Regions from separate parts of the Peribacillus sp. NPDC076916 genome, predicted to be linked through region 3. Evidence: riboswitches for the same ligand, from Rfam matches in the RefSeq annotation. Region 3 holds a riboswitch; each other region holds the start of a gene.

Region 1 (7,989 bases), on a different contig from region 3:
GCGTTTACCCTCTGTGTTTCTGGTGATCCCGCCTTTGTACACTTCATAGTCCAAGTCATTTTTTGTAAAGCTCTCCGGCTTCATCAAAATCCATGAGCCATATATATTTCCATCCTTTTTGACCGTTTCCTTCACTTGGGCCAAGACTTTATCGGGAGAAGGTTTACTTGATTGATCCAATAGCTGTTTTGTCGCATAGCCAGCAGCAAACCCGGCAGCAGTACCTAATAAAAACGTTTTCCAATTCATTGATTTCTCCTCCATTGCATTTATTAAAATCGCTTCTTCCAGTATACAGAAGAACGCTTTATTTGACTAATAATTTGAAATTTTACCCATTAACTGATAAATTAGAACTTTCTAGTGTATCACGATGCTAAGTTCTGTAAAATAGTAAGAAACAATACATAAGTTAGGGGTAGAAAAATGAATCATGAGACTTTGGAGCTTTTTAAAACATTGACGGAATTACCGGGAGCCTCGGGAAATGAACATGCAGTTCGGAGTTTCATGAAGAGGGAGCTGGAAAAGTATTCGGATGAAATCGTCCAGGATCGCCTTGGCGGAATATTTGGCGTAAAAAGAGGCGATGAGGATGGGCCGACTGTACTAGTTGCCGGACACATGGATGAAGTGGGATTCATGGTCACCTCCGTAACAGAAAACGGAATGATCCGCTTTCAGACTTTGGGAGGCTGGTGGAGTCAAGTGCTATTGGCCCAAAGAGTCGAGATCATAACCGATAACGGTCCGGTCATTGGTGTCATCGGTTCGATTCCGCCCCATTTGCTTGATGAATCGCAACGCTCAAAACCAATGGATATCAAAAATATGCTGATTGATATCGGTGCGGATGATAAGGAAGATGTGAAAAGAATCGGTATAAAGCCAGGTCAGCAGATTGTACCGATTTGTCCATTCACTCCCATGGCCAATGAGAAGAAAATCCTCGCAAAAGCGTGGGATAATCGTTACGGCTGCGGACTTGCGATAGAATTGTTAAAGGATTTAAAAGGTGAAACGTTACCGAATATCTTATATTCCGGGGCAACCGTCCAGGAGGAAGTTGGATTAAGGGGTGCGCAAACTGCAGCTCATATGATTAAACCGGATCTTTTCTTCGCTTTGGATGCAAGTCCTGCGAATGATATGTCCGGCAGTAAGAATGAATTTGGCCAGCTAGGAAAAGGGGCACTGCTCCGCATTTTCGATCGTTCGATGGTCACTCATCGCGGCATGAGGGAATTCATCCTTGATACGGCCGAGTCGAATGAGATTCCATATCAATATTTCGTATCCCAAGGCGGCACGGATGCAGGGCAAGTCCATATTGCAAACGAAGGCATTCCAAGCGGGGTGATTGGCATTTGTTCCCGCTATATTCATACACATGCATCCATGATTCATATTGATGATTATGCCGCTGCACGTGAACTGATTGGAAAATTGGTTCGTTCCTGTGATAAAACGACATTCGAGACCTTGATTAATAACGGTTGATGGTGGAAGCTGAAATGGAAAGGGATGCTGTCATGTATCCTTTTCCATCAGCTTTTTTTACATAGAAGGAAGGTAATTATATTGAAAATAGCAGTAGGCAGTAAGAATCCGGCGAAAGTAAGTGCCGTGCTAGGTGTATATGAAGATGCAGAAATCATTTCGCTTCAAGTGGAGAGCGGGGTCCCGGAACAGCCTTTTTCAGACGAGGAAACGATGGAGGGGGCAATGACACGTGCCCGGAACTGCTTGATTCACAGTGATGCCGAAATGGGCATCGGGCTTGAAGGCGGTGTCGTGAAAATGGGACAAGCCCTGTTTTTGTGTAATTGGGGTGCAATGGCAACAAGGGACGGTGAGGTCTTTGTAGCTGCCGGAGCGAGAATCCCAATTCCGGGAATTGTTGCTGAGAAGCTGCTGGACGGTGAAGAGTTGGGCCCAGTGATGGACGCCTTCACAAGGCAAGAGAATATTAGCAAAAAGGAAGGAGCGATCGGCGTATTTACAAATGAGCGAATCACCAGGGGGGACATGTTCCTTCATATCATGACGATGCTTGCCGGCCAACACGAGTATAAGCTGAAAATGAAAAAACAGGAGTTTTGAATCCCTGTCATGGAAAAGCGGGTTTCGAATGATGGAAAACGAATACTGCCAAAACAGAGCAGGAACGGACAGGATTTTATTGAGCGGCCTTGCTAGTATAGTGACAAGGGGGGAACGAAATGGGGTGGGTTGAATCAATCCAAAAGGCCATCGAATATATCGAGGAGCACTTATTGGAGGACCTGACGATCGAGAGCATTTCCAGGCAGGCGAATGCCTCAGTTTTTCATTTTCAACGGACTTTCACCATTTTAACGGATATAACCATTGGTGACTATATTCGTCGTCGAAGACTGACCTTAGCGGCCCAGGAGATTTCATCAACAAATGGCAAGGTCATTGATTTAGCCTACAAGTATGGCTATGACACCCCCGAGGCATTCTCGAAAGCTTTTCGAAGGCAGCATGGGGTATCTCCAAGCGAAGCCCGAAAGTATATGGGGAAACTGAAATTCTATGAACGCCTGGTAATACAGGTGATTCTGAAAGGGGCAAAACCGATGAAATACAATATCCTTGAAAGGGATTCCTTTCAATTGATTGGAATCAAGCAGGAGTTTTCCTTGGTTAATGAAGAGAATTTGATCGGGATTCCAAAGTTGTGGGAGAAAGTGAATGCGGATGGAACAGATGATAGGTTAGCTAAGTTGAACAATGGCCAAATAGATGGCTTGATTGGTGTATGTGTCGATAAGCGGGCTGTGGAAAAAAATGAAACGATGGATTATTGGATAGGTGCAGAGTATGCCGGGAAAGTGCCTGAAGAGTTTTCAACCCTGACGATACCGGCTTCCAAGTGGGTTGCATTCGAAGTTCACGGACCTATGCCTGATGCCATCCAACAAGCTTGGAAACGAATTTTTTCCGAATGGTTCCCTACCAGCGGTTATGAACATGCCGGAACTCCAGAATTGGAAGTATACGCGAATGACGACGCTTCAAACCCTGACTATTACTCTGAAATTTGGATTCCCATAAAAAAGGGATAAGTTAAAAAATTCTTTTCGCTTGCAGGGGAGGCCCTGCAAGCTTTTTTTCATTTCTTTATGATGATCAGACATTCATACTTGAGTTGAGCAGTTAAGGGGCAGGGAGTTTTACAGCCCTTCTTCAAAAATATAAGAAAGCACTTTCATCGCTTGATTAACGGATTCTACTGTGACACTCGCCTTTTCCGATAATTCCTTTAAGGCATGATGATGGGATTCCGGACGAATCAAAATAAGTGGTTTACCCAGGGAAATGGCGGTGCTTGCGTCCATGGCGGTATTCCACTGTTTATATTTCTCGCCAAATAGAGCGACGACAAGATCAGCTTTTTTCATCAAAAGACCTGTCCGCAAATTATTGATTTGGGAAGCTGCCGCATCCTTCAGGATGGGATTCGGCTGTTCCCCGAGGATATCTTCACCGATATTATCGGAGCGTTCATGATTTTCCATTGGGCCTACAAATTCTAAAGGGAGCTTCAGTGCAGCGGCCTTATCTCTCAGCTCACTTCTCCAATTCGAATGGATCTCCCCAGCAAGATACACGGTTAACTTCATTGTTTTCCTCCTCGGTATTAAAATTGCTTTCATTGTACCATGTTTTTTAGAAAATGGATGAATTCCATAAATAAGGATAATATTATCCATAAGGTAGTAAAAGAGACGGCTGGAGGAATGACGATGGCTTTATCGAATAAGAATATCCTTGTTTTCCTGTTGATAAGCAGTTTGATCGCGGGCTGCTCAGGCATTGAGAGACAAACCGAAAAGGCAATGAAGGCTGCTGAAGTGGCTTTTCGTGACGATGAAAAACAGCCCAATCAAGAGGCGGGGCTAATTCAGGTCTATCTGCCAAAGGATTTTAAAGTAGTGGAAGAACATGATAATAATTTGATTTTACAAAAAGATGATAAGATTTATATATTATTTGTCAATCCAAATGAAAAAGAAGACAACTCCGTGTTATATTTGGCGATAAAAGAACAAGATGATCAAAATGTGATGCTGCATTCTTTCCAAACTGATGATAAATTCGGCTTTATTTCGGTCAAAGAGATACCGAAAGAAAAGTATGAGCTTGCAGTGGGGATCGGCGGGGTGAAGCTGACAACCGAAACGGATAAAGACCAATTAAAAACCGATGCAAAACAAATGATGGAAATCGTTTCATCCGTGCCCCAGAAATAAGTCTTATCACGGCCGTTCAACCGATCCGTATTAATGGTTGATTTCTGGAGAGTCTGGTATGATGGGATTATAAAAAACTATGGTGTCATTTAGAGCAGGAGGAATATTCAAATGGAAAATTTACAAACCGTTGAGCAATATGATGCATTGAAAAGTGAAGGCAAACATATCTTTCTTTTTTCAGCGACATGGTGCGGGGATTGCCGTGTAATCGAACCGATCATGCCGGAGATTGAAACGAAATTTCCTGATTTTACATTCATTCATGTGGACCGTGATGAATTCATCGATGTGTGTGCGGCGAATGATGTATTCGGCATACCAAGTTTCATCGCGTATGATAATGGTGAAGAGCTAGGCAGATTCGTGAGCAAGGATCGCAAAACGCAAGAACAAATTGAGGAATTCATTCAATCACTATAATTAATTTCCCCTTCTCGCTGGGGATTTTTCAATGAAGAGGAGGGTCAGTCATGAAAATGGACAGCACGAAGCTGAAAAATATCCTGAAAGAACGTTTAAAAGATGAAAATCGCACATTCAAATTCGATAGTAAGCAAGATACGTTACGGGTGGAAAATGTGAAGACCGGGAAGGGAATCACCATCGAGTTGCCTCCTGTACTTGCTAACTATGAAAACGTACAGGAAAAGGCCATCGATGAAATTATCTATTACGTGGAAGAGGCCCTGAATGTGATGGGGGGAGAACACAGCATGGAAGGCAAGGAGAAATTCATTTTCCCAGTCATCCGCTCGACCTCCTTTCCGATGGAATCGGAAGAAGGAAATCCATTTTTATTCGATGAGCATACGGCTGAAACCCGGATTTTTTATGCCCTTGATTTAGGGAAAACCTACCGTCTTATAGATGAAAAGATGATTCAACGGGAAAATTGGCAGGGTGACAGGATCCGTGAAATTGCCCTTTTCAATGCCCGTTCCCTCTCCACTGAAATGAAGTCGGATATCGTTGCAGGTAATGCATTTTATTTTTTGAACACGAATGATGGGTATGATGCCAGCAGGATCCTGAATGAATCATGGCTTCGGGAAATGAAGGACAAGATCGAGGGAACCATGGCTGTTGCCATTCCCCATCAGGATGTCATCATCATTGCCGATGTGAAGAATGATACGGGCTATGATATTCTTGCGCAAATGGCGATGAGCTTCTTTGCCAGCGGGCATGTTCCGATAACGGCTCTATCATTTCTTTACGAAGAAAATGAGTTGGAGCCCATCTTCATTATGGGTAAAAACAAAAAGCGTGAACAATGATATATTGAATCATAAAAGGACCGTGTCAGCATCTGACATCGGTCCTTTTAAAGTTTAATAGAGTTTATGACTTTTAGAGTTGATATTTATTTTTTTATCGGTGATAATGAAATTGTAATATTTTGAGAATACGGAATAAAACGATAGAACGAGCTTGTGAACGTTGTGGGAGAGTGCAAAGCATTGAGCCACCGAAGGAGCAAGTTCCAAAAATATCCCTTGGAGCAAATCTCTCAGGTAAATGGAACCGCAGCTGGACGCAACTCTGGACAGCGCGCAGGAAGTGTGCCGCCAACGGGGAAATCTCCACGACCAAAATGGAGTTGAATTCTCAGGTGAAAGGACAGAGAAGGGAGCGGCAGGTTTGCGCAACCCTTCTCTGTCCTTTTTTAATTGGCTTTATGCATACAAAAGGTTTGCAGCGAACATGGAACTTACTAATATACCAATCAACTTAAAATAATGGGGGAGAATGATCGTGAATTTGAAAAGCAAATTAATGAACATGCTGGAAGCCCGTAAAGAGGAAATGGTTCAAATCCGCCGTCATTTACACGAGAATCCGGAGCTATCCTTCAAAGAAGAGAAAACGGCAAAATATATCATTGATTTTTATAACGGGAAAGATGTATCGATTCAAACGAATGCAGGAAATGGATTAGGGATCATCGTGACGATCGAAGGCGGGAAACCAGGGAAAACGATAGGTCTCCGTGCCGATTTCGATGCACTGCCGATTACAGAAGAAGCGGAGGTTCCGTTCCGTTCAAAAAATGAAGGTGTCATGCATGCCTGCGGACACGATGGGCATACCGCTTATTTATTGGTACTGGCTGACTGCATCATTGAGCTGAAAGATTCCCTATCAGGTACGATCAAAATAATTCATCAACATGCAGAAGAAACACCTCCTGGTGGAGCAAAGAGCATCATGGAATCAGGGGTTTTGGATGAACTGGACGCTGTCTTCGGAATCCATTTATTCCCTTCGCATCCAGCAGGGGTCGTCGGGTATCGCAGCGGCTATTCGATGGCTGGACGGACCTATTTCAAATTAGCCATAAAGGGTGTAGGCGGCCATGGTTCCTCCCCGCATATGGCTAATGATACCATTGTGGCAGGCGCCCATTTCGTGACAGCCATACAAACCGTAATCAGCCGTCGCTTGAACCCATTTGATATGGGAGTAGTCACAATCGGCTCCTTCGATGGAAAGGGAAGCTTTAATGTCATTAAAGATCGTATAGAAATTGAAGGGGATGTCCGTTATATGACGGCAGAGACCCAGCAGCTGATCGATAAGGAAATCCACCGGATCGTTAAAGGGATAGAAACGGAATTTGATGTTCAGTGCGAGCTTACATATGTGCCCGATTATCCTCCGTTATATAATGACCCTGAACTGACTGGATTCGTGAAAAATAGCCTGGAAAGCATGAATGACAATGATATTAAGAATGTTGTGGAATTTCCGGTTTTCTCAGGTTCGGAAGATTTTTCGTATTATGCAGAAAAGATTCCTGGCTGCTTCTTTTACATTGGCTGTAAACCGAAAGGAGTGGAGAAGGCCTATTTCAATCACCATCCTAAATTCGACATTGATGAAGATGCCCTTTTGATCGCCTCCAAATCAGTGGCGCAGGTTGTATGCAGTTTTTATGAATGGAAATAGTCTTCTTTGGTCTTTGTTTGCAAAAAAAACGCAGAAACCCACAAAACACCGTTCGGTATTAACGAACGGTGTTTTATGGGTTGCGGCATGTATTTGAATGCCGCCGGCGGTTTTCTGCTTCCAAGGTTGCATGAAAACTTAATCTCTTTGTAAACGCGATTTAACAGCGGTGTTTTATTTAAATAGTAGACTAGGAGCTAATGTTAATTCGCAATTGATAGGTTTAATCTCATTCCAGAAGGGGTTTAATAGGGTAGGAGTTCTGCGAACTCCGTTAAGTTAGCAGGAATGCGATAAAAAAATAGATGCTAATCCCAATTCAGCTTAAATTTTCTCGATATTTTTAAAATAACTGGTAGAATTAGTTACATAACTACAGATGTAGAAAGAGTGATAGTTTTGAAATGGCTAAATAAGATGAAAAAATGGTTCCAAGCAGAGGAAATTATTGAAATCGAAGAAATAATTATAGATGAGCCGCTAGATGAAGAGACATTAAAGAAAATGGATTTTTCAAAGCTTTCGAAGTCAAAGAAAGAAGAAATAAAAGTTTACAATCAAAAAGTGGAAAAAATGTCCCAGACCCCAGACCCGGATACGAAAATCCTGTTTCAATATCCAAAAGGACAGTTCAAGTTTCCGCTCATTCCAGACCGGGAGCAGAATAAAAGAAAGCCTAGGGAAAGAAATAGGGAAGAAAATGAACCCAAACAGGGGAAAAATGTGACCAAGGAAACAACGAAAAGGCCTGTAAGGG
Region 2 (7,989 bases), on a different contig from region 3:
GATTGAAGAAGCGGCCAGAAACTTGGGGGCAAAGTGGTTTTATACCTTCAGAAAGGTAATTTTTCCGATTATTATGCCTGGAGTTTTATCAGGGACATTATTGGCATTTATCGAATCTGTGGGGGAATTCCCGACCTCGGTCCTGTTGTACACGATTTCAAACAGACCCATATCCATTGAAATCATGAATCAGCTTCGAATGTTCAATATGGGGCAGGCAGCTGCCTATGGGATGATTCAAATCACGCTGATTGTAATCGTTCTCTTTATTTCGAACAAGTTTTTTGGAATCAAAGCGGAAAAAGCTTTATAAATTTGGAGGTATAAAGATGAGCAGGATTGAAGATTTTATCAAAAATGAAGGTAGTGTCTTTCCCGGAAAAACCTATGCAGAAGAGCTTCTGATGCCTGTTTTTAATGATCAAAGAGATTACTTATTTCATGCAATGTTCGATATTCATCGGGCGCATGTCATCATGCTTTCGGAACAAAAGATCATTAAAGAAGAAGAGGCGAAAACCATGCTTGACGGGATTCGGAAAGTGGCCCAAACAGATCTCGAACAGTTGACCTATCAGCCCCAATTCGAAGACTTATTTTTCATGATGGAGGCAAAGATAGGTGAGGAAATCGGTCATGAACTTGCAGGGAAGATTCATATCGGCCGCAGTCGTAATGATATGGGAGTCGCGATGTACAGGCTTGTTTTGAGAGGCCATATGCTCCAGTTGATTGGCTATGCAAACCATTTGAGTGAGGCATTCCTGGTGCAGGCTGATAAACATACAGAAACCTATATAACTGGTTACACGCATACCCAACCGGCTCAGCCCACTACGATAGGACATTACTTTTTAGCCATTTATGATGTACTTCAAAGGGATATTGGCCGGTTATGGGCAGCCTATGAAACGGTTAACCAATCGCCTTTGGGCGCTGCCGCGTTAACGACCACCGGATTTCCAATCAGCAGGAACCGTACTGCAGAACTGCTTGGATTTGAATCGGTGATCGAGAATTCTTATGACTCGATAGGAGGGGCTGATTATTTATTGGAAACCGCAACGGCCATCATGACGTGCATGGTCAATACAGGGAGATGGATTCAAGATTTCCTGCAGCATGTGACAAGGGAGTTTGGTACATTTCATGTGGCGGATCCTTATGTTCAAGTGAGCAGCATCATGCCGCAAAAAAGAAATCCGGTTTCCATTGAACATTCCCGTTCGATTGCTAGCAGTGCATATGGTGATGCACTCGCTGCAATGAATATGATCCACAATACACCATTTGGTGATATCGTCGATACGGAAGATGATTTACAGCCGCATTTATATCGAGCTTTTTCGAATGCGGGGCGTGTCATGAAACTCATGTATGCCGTCATATCGACTTTGAAAGTAAATGAAGAACATACAAAGAAAATGGCCGCAAAATCCAGTATAACGGTTACTGAATTAGCGGATACCTTATCAAGAGATTACGAGATATCATTTAGAAAAGCTCATTCCATAGCCAGTCATATTGCAAAACGGTCGATAGGTGAAGGGAAGGAGCTTTATGATTGGGACACACAAGACATCAATAAGATCATCAATGAATTCGTTGCAGTGAATTTAACTGAAGACGAATGGAAAAAGATCATCTCTCCCGAATACTTTGTGGAAATTAGAAGCATTCAAGGCGGGCCCAGCCCGAAAGAGGTTACGAGGATGATCGTAAAAAGAAAACAAAAACTGGAGCAACAGTTGCACGAATATAAGGGAATCGTTGAAGCAATGAATGACGGCAGGATGGCTTTAATAGATTACGGAAGGTACGGGAAAGAAGGAAGTGAGTTTTAACGGGCATGAAATCCATGAGTAAAAGCCCGAACCTCTTAAAAAGAGTATTTTTTGTTGGCTTGGGGCTTGGACGCAATACGATGCATTTCACTGCGAAAGCTCATATTTTGTGATAAATAGTCATTCTTTATTAGGGTGACTATTTATTTTGGATTTTTTATTGCAACTGAGATATCCCTAGTGATAATGGATGTATATTATTTCCATTAATTATGCTATTATTTGTCTAATGCACAATATAAGGCGGAATGTTAATGTCAAATAGATCTCAGTTCGGTTTTATCCTGGTTTTAATAACCTTCGTAATATCGATTACTTTATGCTTTAACCCTAAATTATTAATACCTAAAGGATATGATTTAGCTATTGATGGTCTGGTAGTATCCAGAACCTTGATGATTATTTTTTCGTTGTATTTATTAGTTAAAATAGGGGATTTGTTTATAAACAAAAAAGATTAGTAGTTTATTATGGGACTTTGTCTTTTGGCTGCTATTAACTTTCTAAAATCACTCTTAAGAAAAAGGCATTATGACTTTGGATGCCGATAATAAGGAAGGCTCAGTCTTTTGACTGAGCCTTCAATGTTTATTTATCCAAAAAACCAGTTTCAAATTTGTTTCATATGTCGTTAATGGATTTAGGTTCCAACTGAACCGCGTGCTTTCTTAAAGCAAGACTTACCGAGATCATCACAATGAAATTGACCGCCAAAGCGATGATTCCCACATTCAAATCTTTCGCGGCTTGCGGCAAGGTTGGAAACAGGGTTCCTATTGTCGATTGACTGAGTGTAATGCAAATTACGATGGCCAATCCGGTGATGATGCCGGCGATTGCGCCATATTTATTGATGGGATTATTCTTTTTCAGACTAAAGAGCAGGGACGGGAATAGCTGTGTAATGAGACTGTATCCCATAAGAATTAATGCTGACATCGTTTCACCGCCGTTTAAGGTGAAGTAGACGGCTATAAGGGCAATGGCTGGAACAAGGAACTTTGCCAATCGTACAACGTGGCGATCGGATACTGCAGGTGCAAATTCCTTATAGACGTTTTTCGCGAGCAGTGTAGCGACGCTCATCAAAAGCATGGATCCCGGCACCAAGGCGGTCAACAATCCAGCTCCGCCGATTATGCCAATAAACCATGGATCAAAGGTCTCGATCGAAAGGCGCAGCAATGAGAGGTCTGCATCTGCCCCAACGAGTCCGGGCACTTTCAATATAGCTGTAAACCCAACGAAAAAGACGAATAACAGCATGAGCGTATATAAAGGGCTGATGATGGCATTTTTTCGAAATACCTTGCCGCTTCGTGCTGAAAAGACAGCGCTGAAAACTTGCGGCCACATATAGAAACCGAATACGAGCAATATTACCGTGGAGATAAACCATGATACGCTAAGTCCCTGGTCAGGGAACTTTAGAAAACCAGGCTTGGCCGCATCAATCGCTTCAAACATCGGCTGAAATCCGCCAAAGTAATGAATCGGCAGATAAATCCCCAAAAATCCTATTATGGCGACCATCATGATATCTTTAATGACCGCTGTCCAAACGGAACCATGTATACCGGAGATCATCACATAAATGGTAAGGCTGATCGCCCCCATCCAAACTGCCTCGGACATTGAGATGGCACCATAAGATGCTTCTGAGACAATGATTCCCAATCCTTTCAGCTGCACGACGATTACTGGAATCATCGAAACCACACCTACAAGTGCAGCCAAAATTCCTAAACTGGGACTCTTATATTTGCTCACAAAGAAATCGGATTGGGACATCAGTTTATTTTCTTTGGCATAATTCCATATTTCCGGAAGGAGCCAATAGGATAATACGTAAGACAAAGTAATGTAAATTAGAACATATAGAGCGGGTGCGCCCTTGCCATATGCCCAGCCGCTGCCGCCAAGGAAGGAGAAGGTCGTATAGATTTCACCGGCCATCAGCAGAAAGACGAAAATCGCACCAAAACCACGTCCGCCCACCGTCCATTGTTCCAAGTCCATATCTTTTCCTTTTGAAGAGCGTATCCCTAAAAATATCGATAGAAGTAAAAATGCTAAAATGATTAAGAGAGCAATATTCATTCCTGGTCACCTTCCCGATTCCTGGGATCCAGTTTATACATGATGCCCAATATGGCAGAGGTAAGGACCACCCACATAGCCATCCAGAACATATTGAAAGGCATCCCTAATACGTATGGTTCTATTTTATTAACAAAAGGTAGAAATCCTAGTATGCCTATAAAAGGAACTAGAGTAAGGATATATATAATCTTCATTAAACAAACCCCTCCGTTTTAAATAAGTGAAACGTCCATCAATGGGGTTTATTCTTCAAGGCCACTGATGGCTGGGTGAAGCAATCGGGAAGGAAAATTCATGCAAGACGGATTTCCCTTCTTTTAAAAAGGTCCGATGATATATAATAGCTTACACTATTTTGATATAAAATTTAATGCAATTAGCTGATATATTTTAGCAAAAACACGCCAATTGCCTATTCTTGATCTGTTTCATGGACGGATAAAGCCTTGAATTCGAATCGAATTCAAGGCTTTATTTCCTTTAGTTATATTTTTTCCGATAGTTATAGAGTATCACCAAGAGTATGAACCAGATTGGGGTCAAGAGCAGTGATAGTCGTGTAGCTTCAGCGAATAGCATAACAATAAGGATGAATAGGAATAATCCTAAAATGGCGTAATTGACAAAGGGTGTAAAAGGAGCCTTGAAAGTCGATTGAGCTCTTAGATCAGGCCTTGTTTTCGAATATTTAATATGGGAGATCAAGATGATGCTCCATACCCAAATGAAACAGATGGCACTGATGGTCGTCACCACGGTAAACGCCTGTTCCGGTATCAGCTTGCTCAATAATGCCCCTATTGATACAACGATGGTGGATGTTAATAAGGCATTGCTTGGAACAGCCTGTTTATTTAATTTTTCCAGTTTAGCAGGGGCTTCGCCATTCCTGCTTAACGTATAGAGTATCCGGCTTGTTGAAAATAAACCGCTGTTGCATGCAGAAGCAGCGGATGTCAACACGACGAAGTTGATGATTCCTGCAGCGACAGGAATGCCGATTAACGCAAAGACCTCTACAAATGGGCTGCTCGAGGCATCAAGTTGTGTCCATGGGTTGACACAGAGAATGACGAATAGGGCACCAACATAGAAAAGTAAAATCCGGACAGGGATTTTATTGATGGCAGAGGGAATGTTCTTTCTCGGGTTCGCCGTTTCCGCTGCGGAGACCCCGACCAATTCGACACCGACAAATGAGAATACGACCAACTGTAAAGATAATAGGAATCCGGAAATGCCATTGGGGAACATGCCCCCATGATTCCATAGGTTCGTTACGGAAACCGTTCCGGTATTGGTATTGAAGCCGATGATCAAAAGAATGGTTCCTACGATGATCAAGGTAATGATCGTGATTACTTTAATGATGGCAAACCAGAATTCCAATTCGCCAAATAACTTAACTGTCAATAGGTTCAATCCTAACAGAATGACTAGGCATATTAGAGCCGGAATCCATTGAGGGATATCGAACCAATATTGTATATAGACACCGACAGCTATGATATCGGCCATTGCGGTCATGATCCAACAGAACCAATATGTCCAACCTGTCACGAATCCAGCCCATGGACCGACATATTCGGTTGCAAATTCAGTGAATGATACATAACCCGCATTGGATAATAGCAATTCGCCCAGCGCCCTCATTACAAAAAACAAGGCAATCCCTATTATCAGATAGGAGAATATAATGGAAGGCCCAGCCAATTGTATGGCTTTTCCGGATCCTAAAAATAAACCGGTGCCAATGGTTCCTCCTATTGCAATCAGTTGTACATGCCGATTTTTTAAATCTCTTTTTAATTCCTGTTTAGCCAATTCTTGCGCCCCCGTTTTTTATAGTCTTGTTAGTGAATGATTTCAACCTGCATGGACTTGGAGAGAGGGGCGTGATTTTTTGCCCTCCTTGCCTATTCCAATGGTTTTCAAGAGTGTAGTTTTAAGTCCAATCACAAATTGGACAATAAAAAAAGAGATTGGATAATACCAATCTCTTAAAGGGTTCAGAATAACAATTCTATCATTCGTTACTCTTCTGTCCTTTTGCCTGAGATTGTGAATCCTTCGGCGCTGCATCTTGTACAGTCTCTCCAGAAGCTGCTCCTGCTATAGTGTCATCCATAGCATTCATCGCTTGCTTGTATGCGGTTGTGAAGAAATGTCTGTCAGTGTTAATCATCCACTGTTGGATCATTCATTATGCTTATAAAATAATATTGGAATTCTATCATCTATTTTTCGGTAGGTCAACAATTTTTTTGAAATGAAACAGGCATTATCTGCAGTTTAATGGTGGTGTGTATTAACTTAAGGTTTAAGCAGAAGTGATTGTTTTCTACTCTTTTTGAATTATCACTATTATAAGATACTGAACATCATTTTTTTGAAATGATATTTTTAAATTAAAAAGTCGACAAGATATTATTGGTAACTGTTTTTTTCAAAAATACAATTGTACTTTTACAGAATATTTACTATTATAAGATAAGAAAACATAATTGAAGTGTTATGTAATATTGATTACGATAAAGCATTTCTAATTAAAAGAGAGTGTTCGTGGCAAGGATGGAAAAGCATTACCGATATTGCATCTGGGGGAGTTAATCATGTCGAACAAGGAATTAAAGAGAGGGCTGGAATCAAGACATATTCAAATGATAGCTTTAGGCGGAACCATCGGGGTCGGGTTATTCATGGGTTCTGCGAGCACGATCAAATGGACCGGGCCCTCTGTTATGCTTGCTTATGCAATCGCAGGTATTTTTATATTTTTCATCATGCGTTCCATGGGTGAGATGCTATATTTAGAACCGACTACAGGTTCTTTTGCAACCTTTGCAAGTAGCTATATACATCCCTTGGCAGGTTATATGACTGCTTGGAGCAATTGGTTTCAATGGGTAATCGTCGGAATGTCCGAAATCATCGCGGTTGGGTTGTATATGAAATATTGGTTCCCGGAGTTACCTGCTTGGATACCAGGTGTGGTCGCCATGATCATCTTGGGGGCAGCAAACCTCATTTCCGTTAAATCCTTCGGGGAATTTGAATTTTGGTTTGCGCTAATAAAAATCATAACCATTATATTGATGATCATTGCCGGCCTTGGCCTTATCTTCTTTGGAATAGGGAATGGCGGGGATGCAATCGGATTATCGAATCTTTGGGCAAATGGCGGCTTCTTTACTGGAGGGTGGACAGGATTCTTCTTCGCTCTCTCCCTAGTCGTGGCTTCCTATCAAGGCGTTGAGCTTATCGGCATAACAGCCGGGGAAGCGAAAAATCCAACGAAGACCGTAACAAAAGCGATCCAAACAATCATATGGCGCATTTTAATTTTCTACATTGGTGCTATATTCGTCATCGTGACAGTATTCCCTTGGGATCAACTGGATGACCTAGGCAGTCCATTTGTTTCAACCTTTGCCAAAATAGGTATCACTGCTGCGGCAGGAATCATTAATTTTGTCGTAATCACCGCGGCAATGTCTGGATGCAACAGTGGGATTTTCAGTGCAGGACGTATGCTTTATACACTGGCATTGAATGGCCAGGCTCCGAAAGCCTTTGCTAAAGTATCTAAAAATGGAGTGCCGGCATATTGCACGATCGCTGTACTTTTGGGATTGGGCATCGGGGTTATCCTGAATTACCTTGCACCGCCGCAATTATTCCTTTATGTGTACAGTGCGAGTGTATTGCCCGGGATGATTCCATGGTTTGTCTTACTTATCAGTGAGCTTAAATTCAGAAAGGTGAATGCTGCTGAAATGGAGAAACATCCGTTCAAAATGCCTTTGGCCCCTTTCAGTAACTATGCGACAATTGCCTTTTTACTGATGGTGCTGGTCGGTATGTGGATCAATCCTAGCACAAGGATTTCCTTGGTTGTCGGGATCGTTTTCCTAGCCTTGGTCGCAGCAAGCTATTACATGCTGAAAATGGATAAGCGAACACCATTGGATGTTAAATCCGATGATGAGATTTCGGGATAAGATAACAAAAAGCCCTTCTCTTAATTCGAGAAGGGCTTTTT
Region 3 (7,989 bases):
TTGCAGAGGCAGGATTCGTACCGTGTGCAGAATCAGGCACAATCACTTTAGTCCGTTCTGTATCGCCATTCGCTTCGTGAAAAGCGCGAATCATCATCAATCCAGTCCATTCACCGTGAGCACCTGCTGCAGGCTGTAATGTCACTTGGTCCATACCGGTGATTTCCGTTAAGTGTTCCTGCAAATCAAATAATAGTCCCAATGCTCCCTGAACAGTAGCCGGATCCTGATATGGATGGATATGGGCAAAACCGTTGAAGCGCGCCACATTTTCATTTATTTTCGGATTATATTTCATCGTGCATGAACCCAGCGGATAAAAACCCGAATCCACTCCATGATTCCGCTTGGAAAGTGCTGTATAATGACGCATGATATCAAGTTCGGACACCTCAGGAAGTTCTGCCTCTTCTTCACGGATGTAGTCGGCAGGAAGAATTTCTTCGAGCGAAATAGTTGCAACATCCATTTCTGGCAGACTGTATCCGATTCGACCGGAAGTACTGATTTCAAAAATGAGTGATTGATCTTGATTATTCATGTTGATCCCCCAATTCCTGCGCAAGTGCATCAATTTCTTCTTTTGTTCTAAGTTCAGTTACCGCGACCAGCATATGATCTTTCAGCTCAGGATAAACCGTCCCTAAATCGAAGCCGCCGATCATCCCTTTTTCAAAAAGGTTTTTATTGATTTCTGAAAACGAAGCAGGCAGTTTAATGACAAATTCATTAAATGAAGGACCGTCGAATATCACTTCCACCCCTTTTGCCATAATTGCTTTTTTCGCATAATGCGCTTTTTGAATATTTTGCACAGCCATTTCTTTGACACCCTTTTTCCCAAGCGCGGTCATTGCTACAGAAGCTGCCAAGGCATTCAAAGCTTGATTGGAACAAATGTTGGATGTGGCTTTGTCACGGCGGATGTGCTGTTCACGAGCTTGAAGGGTCAGTACAAACCCCCTTTTACCATTTTCATCCACCGTTTGACCGACGAGTCGGCCCGGAACTTTCCGAACAAGTTTATTAGTAACGGCAAAATAGCCACAATGAGGTCCCCCAAATGCCGCTGGAATGCCGAATGGCTGGGCATCCCCCGTTACGATATCTGCACCGAGTGCTCCAGGGGATGTCAAAGCTCCCAATGCAAGCGGGTTACTGGAAACGATAAACATGGACTTGACACCATGAATGATTTCCTCCATTTCTTTCAATGGCTCGATGCGGCCAAAAAAGTTCGGATATTGCACGATCACTCCTGCAATGTCATCATTCGCCAATTCCCTTAAAGCAGCTAAATCCGTCACACCGTCTTTATAAGGAATTTCGACCACTTCCACCCGTTGCCCTTTCGCATATGTCTTCACAACTTCCCTTGATTCAGGATGAACGGTTCCTGAAATGAGAATCTTCTTGCGCCGCGTCTGGCCAGAAGCAAGCATGGCTGCTTCGGCTAGCGCCGTCCCGCCATCATACATGGATGAGTTAGCTACATCCATTCCCGTCAATTCACATATCATCGTTTGATATTCGAAGATCGCCTGAAGCTCGCCCTGTGAAATTTCTGGCTGATACGGTGTATAAGCCGTATAAAACTCAGAACGGGATAAAACATGATCGACGATGACCGGTGCGTAATGATCATAGACACCCGCACCAAGGAAGGAAGCATAGCTTTTAAGGTCCGCATTCTTGGCAGCTAGCCTTGATAATTCTTTCATTAATGCAGGTTCCGATTTAGCAGGCTTAATATCGTATTCTCCTTGGAAACGAACGCTTTCAGGGATATCATTGAAAAGTTCTTGAGTAGAAGATACCCCTATCACTTCCAGCATTTCTTGTTTATCTTGCTCTGTCATGGGTAAATAACGATGTTTCATCTAATGACCATTCCCCTCTATTTACGTGGTTTTTTATAAAAAGGTGTTTGTATGATAACGGCTTTCAAACGCTTGGAACGGATTTCCACTTCTACTTCCGCATCCAGTACCGAAAATTCCTTATCGATAAGTACCAATCCCACGTTTTTCTTCAACGTGGGTGATTGGGTACCGGTCGTGACCTCACCAATGACTTTATCACCGCTGTAGATCTTATACCCATGACGCGGAATGCCACGGTCAATCATTTCAATTCCCACAAGCTTGCGGGGAGCTCCATTCTCCTTTTGCTCAGCAAGAACGGCTTTCCCGAAAAAATCCGCTTCCTTATCCACTTTCACTGCAAAACCAATACCGGCTTCTATCGGGGTGATGTCCGCTGAAAGCTCCTGCCCATAAAGCGGCAGTTTCGCTTCAAAACGCAGGGTATCACGAGCACCTAAACCAATCGGCTGAACCCCCTCTTCCTTTCCGGCTTCCATAATCGCCTTCCAAAGGGCAGGACCATTTTCACTGTCACTATATATCTCAAAACCATCTTCACCAGTGTATCCAGTACGGGATACCAACGTGGAGATACCGTTAATCAGGACATTTTCCTTGAACTTGAAAAATCCAATTTCACTTAAGTCAGTATTTCCCGATAGTTTTTGTAATATCTTTTCTGCAGATGGTCCTTGAAGTGCCAGCTGTGTATAGTCACTCGATACATTCGTAATTTGGACATCTTCCGTTAAATTAGCTTGAAGCCAATTGAAATCTTTTTCTGTATTCGCTGCATTGACCACGAGCAGATAGTCGTCCTCTGCCCTTTTATACACGATAAGATCATCAACCGTGCCTCCGTTTTCATAACACATGGCGGTATATTGGGCACCGCCCTGCTGCAGCTTTGATATATCATTAGTGAGCATTTTCTGTAAAAAGGAAAGGCTCCCAGGACCCTTAACATCGACTTCCCCCATATGGGAAACATCGAATAACCCCGATTTTGTACGTACGGCTTCATGTTCGTCCTTGATACCCGAAAATTGGACAGGAAGTTCCCAGCCGCCAAAATCAATCGTTTTACCTCCGTATTCACGATAAACCTCGAATAGTGGTGTTCTTTTTAAATTGGTCAAAAAATGACCCCCTTCAGATTTTTTTTGAAATTAATTGGCTTCATTATCAAAAGCTTCTTGTCATTTCGCATCAGGTATATCCTGATTCATGATGTGAAAAAAGCACAAAAAAGGACAGAGAAAGCCCATTTGAGCTTTTTCTCTGTCCTGAAACCTGAAAGTTTACCTATGTAATAGGTTTTCCCCTTTGGTGGCCGTCCCAAAACGGGCGGCGCTCTCCAGAGTTGCGTCCAATAAGAGTTCTTTTGCCTGAGAGATTCACTGCTAAGTTTGCTCCTTCGGCGCTACATCCGTAGTCTCTCCCCTTATCTTCACCCGCATATGAATGGTCTGCCAATGAAAGGAAACGAAATAGCCCCAAGCATCGGTAAAACCTTTGAGCATCATCGAATACATTCTCTGCCAATTCTCCTAAAACTTCAGAAACCGTTTGAGTGATCTCCTTCAGTAATCTTGGATAAATTAAGAGCCTATAGCCCATACTAAGAAAACGCGAACTGCAAAATCGATGTACAAAGATTCTTTGTAGCGTTTGGAAATTGAATTTTCTAAATATACTTATATCCTACCCTAAGAAACTTATCTCTGCAATATCTTTTGAAGAGAAATATTTTTCTTACTTCACATACAAAATGTTCGGGTTTTGACCCTTTATTAAGGAAATTATGATTTAAGAGGGAGTTATTTCTATGAAAATCAATATATCCTTCAATTCTGAATGGAATGACGAGCTTCTGCAAAAAGTGGAAAATGACGGTCCATGGGGAAATTGGGAGCTTTATAAGCTGGCGGTTCAAATGGAGGAAAATCTTATTATCCCTGATTTTGAAGGTTTACAGGCGCCCAAACACCTTCCGCAGTTAACCCCGCTTCCCCATCAATTGGAAGCAGCAAAGCAAGTGGTGGAAAAGATGAATGGAAAGGCCATTTTAGCTGATGAGGTGGGGCTCGGAAAAACAATTGAAGCAGGCTTGATCCTAAAAGAGTATATGATTAGGGGCCTTGTAAAAAAAGTATTGATCCTTGTTCCAGCCTCCCTTGTCACACAATGGGCGTTTGAATTGAATACCAAGTTTCATATACCGGCAGTCGTTCAGAGAAAAAGTTATGTTTGGGACTCCTGTGATGTGGTCATTTCATCCATCGATACAGCGAAACGCGCTCCACATCGAGATATCATTTTCACTCAGGAATATGACTTCATCATTATTGATGAAGCTCATAAACTTAAAAATAATAAGACGAAGAACTATGAATTCGTCCAAAATCTGAAAAAGAAATTTTGTTTACTCCTTACAGCCACTCCGATTCAAAATAAAGTCGAGGAGATTTTTCACCTCGTTTCGTTATTGAAACCGGGCCACTTGGGAAATGCTTCGCTCTTTTCGGAAAAGTATAAAGGGAAAGGCCGCAACATCATTGAAGATGAACACCTAAAGGAACTGGTCAATACTGTCATGATTCGAAACCGGCGGGCCGATACTGGCATTGAATGGACAAAACGGCATGTGGAAACCATCACCATTGAATTTTCTCCAACGGAACAGGCATTGTATGATGCTGTTTCCAAATTCAAGCCTATTTCGGATGGATCAAAAGGAAGCGCATTTTCGGCTCTCACTCTCCAAAGGGAAGCATGCAGCAGCAGAGAGGCGGTCTTTTATACTTTAAAGAATATGAAAGAAAAGTATGATCAGCCTTCCCCTGACTTTTTGGCAAAGCTTGATGATTTATTTTCTAAAGTGAATGAAACAGTCCAGAACTCCAAGGCTGAAAAAGCTTTGGAACTGATCAAGAAAATTGATGACAAAGTGATTATCTTTACCGAATACCGGGCGACTCAGCTATATCTCCAATGGTACCTACAGCAGAATGGAATTTCTTCGGTTCCTTTCCGAGGCGGTTTTAAGCGCGGAAAGAAAGACTGGATGAGAGAATTATTCCAAAAGAATATACAGGTATTAATTGCAACAGAAGCTGGAGGGGAAGGGATAAACCTTCAGTTTTGCCATCACTTGATTAATTTTGACCTGCCATGGAACCCCATGAGGCTCGAACAGAGAATTGGACGGATTCACCGCCTTGGACAGGAAGAAGATGTGATGATTTATAACTTCGCCACGAAAAATACAGTAGAAGAACATATTCTGAAGTTATTATACGAAAAAATAAATTTATTTGAAAAAGTAATTGGAGAATTGGATGATATTCTAACCAAACTGGATATTAACAACATTGAAGAATATTTAATCGATGTGGTCGGCGAGTCCAAAACAGAGGGCGAAATGAAGATCAAGATGGATAATTTTTCATCATTAATCCAATTCGCTCAATCCATGAAGGAAGGTGATGTTCATGCAGCAACGGGAAATTCATGATTTTTTAAAAACTTACTTTAAGGCCAACGATTGTGAAATACTGGATAATGCGCCGACCCACCTTACAGTCCAATTGACGATTGAAATGGATAAAGAATTAATGAACAGACCCTTTTATTGGCATTATCTAGAAAAAACAGGTGGCGTTCCGAACCCAGCACAGATGACTTTCATTACCGATCCAGAACAGGCTCCATCCGATTTAAAGGGAGAAATGATTCATTTTGGCTCCCCACGCCTACATCAGATTATTCAATCAACCAAAAAGCTGGCAGGTTATACTAGACTTTTTGAGGATACTCCTCCACCAAAGGGCGGCGGAAATAATCCTTTGTTTCCTTGGCTGACCCTGAATGTGAAAATATCCTATCAATGCGACCGTAAAAAAGATACTTTCATGTCGATCGGATTGAATTTAATCTCGGGTGAAATCATGGAAGGGTTTCACCATCGGGTTTTACCTGTAAAGGTCACCCCCAAAATACCGGATTACTCCTTTACGCTTTCACCTTTAATCATGCCCAAGAGTGGATTGGCAAGACTGGATACATACATCAGGACCAGTTTCGAGGATGATGACCATTCCTGGGCGGAGGAAGCAATGCTGCGCTGGCAGAATGATTTGAATTTATTGGAGCATTTTTACAAGGATATGGACGAAAAAAGTGAGAGTTATTATACCGAGAAAGAGGCACTAAAAGCCCAATATGAACCCAACATCAGAATATCCATCATAAACGGAGGATTATTTTACCTTTCAGATAGGGCATTGGGATAAGTATAGAATGAAAAACAGATGTCCTAAGTTCGGGACATCTGTTTCATTTTTTGATATTTTTCCTTACGAACATCGACAAAGCAAAAGGGACAATGCCAAACCAATGGGACATACCATGATTTTTATCCTCTTTTCTGTGACGGCGCTTTTCTTTTCGTTCTTTTTTCGTCAGATTAAAATACTCGACAAGCTGCTGCGTCAGATATTTAATATAAGCGTTTGTAGACATTTAAAATCATCACCCTAAGCAAAGTATGCCCGGTTTACGCCCCTTTTATTCCTTCGCATGTACCCTGAACACGTGAACCTGTCGCGTACCATTAAAAAAAAGTGTTGATTTTCGTATTACACAGCCTGCTTTTCCAACCATTCCTTCACTTGCCCAGCTTCTTTATCGTATTGAATGATGACCCTCCCTTCGCGATCATTTTTGGTCGTGGAAGAAAACTCGATATATACGTAAGGACCTTCTTGTTTCATCAAGGAATACCGCACCACACCATTGGGATATGAAATTTCCCCCTGGATGATTTTTGGAATCTCTTCGCCCCAATCTGCCGTCACATCCTTGATGGCTAGATGGACAAGGTGGTCGGCCACAAGCGATTCTTCCACTTCTTTATAAAACTTTTTATCAATGATAAACTGGTCTATCATTAGTATCGTGAACATGATGAAAACACTCGCTACAATCATGACCATCGGAAAAACGACTCCTTTTTGATTATTCATCGACTTTCGCAACATTCCTAATGAATGGGTGAAATCTTCGACTAAAAGTAGTCCCTGCTTTATCAGTTATATTTATTACAATGGCACCGCCATCCTTCTCAACCTGGAATTCAGAAATGTTCTGCAAGATGACCTCATGCCCCATTCCATTCACTCGTCTTCGGACCTTATCTTCATATTGTTCATACGATGATAATTGCTCACCTGAAAGCAAATATAATTTATTTCCCATTACATCCTGAACTTTGGAACTCCGGACCTCCTGCTTCATTTGCATGGTAAAGACCTCCCACTCTTTAGGATGCAATTTATCAACGAACCCCATTTGGGTGTGAATGATAGAAAAAAGCTGTAGAACAAAAAGGGACGTCGTCATTAAAATCATTAAAGAAAAAAGCATTTCGATCATCGTAAAGCCATCATTTTTTCGCAGCATCACAAATGGATTCCAGATTATCCGATTCATCTTCATAACGTACACACCCTTCAATCATTCCCGGGAAATCCCCATGGTCCTTCCAAACCAATTCATAGGATTTTTTTTTATAAATGATCTCCTGACCAACTGCTTCTATCTCCCCATCCATGAACGCCGTCAATCTTTCATATAATAAATGGTGGGCTTCTGTCCTTACGGCAATATCTTTCCGATCCATCAATAACTCTTCAAGAATTGGCAAAATGGCAAGGACCAAAAATATACAAACGGCAAAAGCGGCTATCAGCTCAAGGTAGACGTAACCTTTACAATTTCTCAATCCTGAACCTCCCTTTACCGATATTGAGGACCAGCTTGTACTTTCCCTTTGAGGTGTCAATCATAATCGTTCCTGCTTTTGAAGCATTTCCATACTGATTAAAATGAAAGCTGAACCCCAAAGTGCCACTTAAAAACTGTATATCCTTCGGTATGCTTCTCTCTAGGACGACCCCTTCCTTATATGACGAAACGGTATAAACCTTTTGGGTATTATCAATATGGAGGTAAATCAAGCTCTCATGACTGATGGCATACTGTTGTGCATAGAAAAGATCTTCATGGAATTGAGAAAGGAATAGCCTATTTTCCATTCCTTTTGTGAAGCTAGGATATAGAT

The links. Region 3 has a riboswitch for glycine ahead of gcvT (glycine cleavage system aminomethyltransferase GcvT). Riboswitches for the same ligand answer to the same signal wherever they lie in the genome.
Region 1: another riboswitch for glycine. It lies ahead of ACQKFG_RS12235 (amidohydrolase); the one in region 3 lies ahead of gcvT (glycine cleavage system aminomethyltransferase GcvT).
Region 2: another riboswitch for glycine. It lies ahead of ACQKFG_RS17460 (amino acid permease); the one in region 3 lies ahead of gcvT (glycine cleavage system aminomethyltransferase GcvT).

What each region holds. Positions count from the first base shown of each region.
Region 1 covers NZ_JBNNIU010000003.1:536,345-544,333, forward strand. The annotation lists gene ACQKFG_RS12195 (PepSY domain-containing protein) at 1-249, opposite strand, end outside; gene ACQKFG_RS12200 (M42 family metallopeptidase) at 427-1,500, shown strand; gene ACQKFG_RS12205 (DUF84 family protein) at 1,582-2,103, shown strand; gene ACQKFG_RS12210 (AraC family transcriptional regulator) at 2,223-3,092, shown strand; gene ACQKFG_RS12215 (YtoQ family protein) at 3,201-3,650, opposite strand; gene ACQKFG_RS12220 (hypothetical protein) at 3,774-4,280, shown strand; gene ACQKFG_RS12225 (thioredoxin family protein) at 4,392-4,703, shown strand; gene ACQKFG_RS12230 (DUF1444 domain-containing protein) at 4,754-5,560, shown strand; glycine riboswitch at 5,717-5,820, shown strand; gene ACQKFG_RS12235 (amidohydrolase) at 6,045-7,232, shown strand; gene ACQKFG_RS12240 (DNA translocase FtsK) at 7,632-7,989, shown strand, end outside.
Region 2 covers NZ_JBNNIU010000005.1:145,529-153,517, reverse strand. The annotation lists gene ACQKFG_RS17480 (ABC transporter permease) at 1-313, shown strand, start outside; gene argH (argininosuccinate lyase) at 324-1,844, shown strand; gene ACQKFG_RS17470 (sodium:solute symporter family protein) at 2,466-3,944, opposite strand; gene ACQKFG_RS17465 (DUF3311 domain-containing protein) at 3,941-4,141, opposite strand; gene ACQKFG_RS17460 (amino acid permease) at 4,428-5,771, opposite strand; glycine riboswitch at 5,979-6,057, opposite strand; gene ACQKFG_RS17455 (amino acid permease) at 6,560-7,948, shown strand.
Region 3 covers NZ_JBNNIU010000002.1:148,138-156,126, reverse strand. The annotation lists gene gcvPB (aminomethyl-transferring glycine dehydrogenase subunit GcvPB) at 1-541, opposite strand, end outside; gene gcvPA (aminomethyl-transferring glycine dehydrogenase subunit GcvPA) at 534-1,880, opposite strand; gene gcvT (glycine cleavage system aminomethyltransferase GcvT) at 1,898-3,004, opposite strand; glycine riboswitch at 3,145-3,228, opposite strand; glycine riboswitch at 3,232-3,319, opposite strand; gene ACQKFG_RS05725 (DEAD/DEAH box helicase) at 3,694-5,382, shown strand; gene ACQKFG_RS05720 (YqhG family protein) at 5,360-6,160, shown strand; gene ACQKFG_RS05715 (YqzE family protein) at 6,204-6,389, opposite strand; gene comGG (competence type IV pilus minor pilin ComGG) at 6,506-6,892, opposite strand; gene comGF (competence type IV pilus minor pilin ComGF) at 6,885-7,364, opposite strand; gene ACQKFG_RS05700 (hypothetical protein) at 7,312-7,650, opposite strand; gene comGD (competence type IV pilus minor pilin ComGD) at 7,637-7,989, opposite strand, start outside.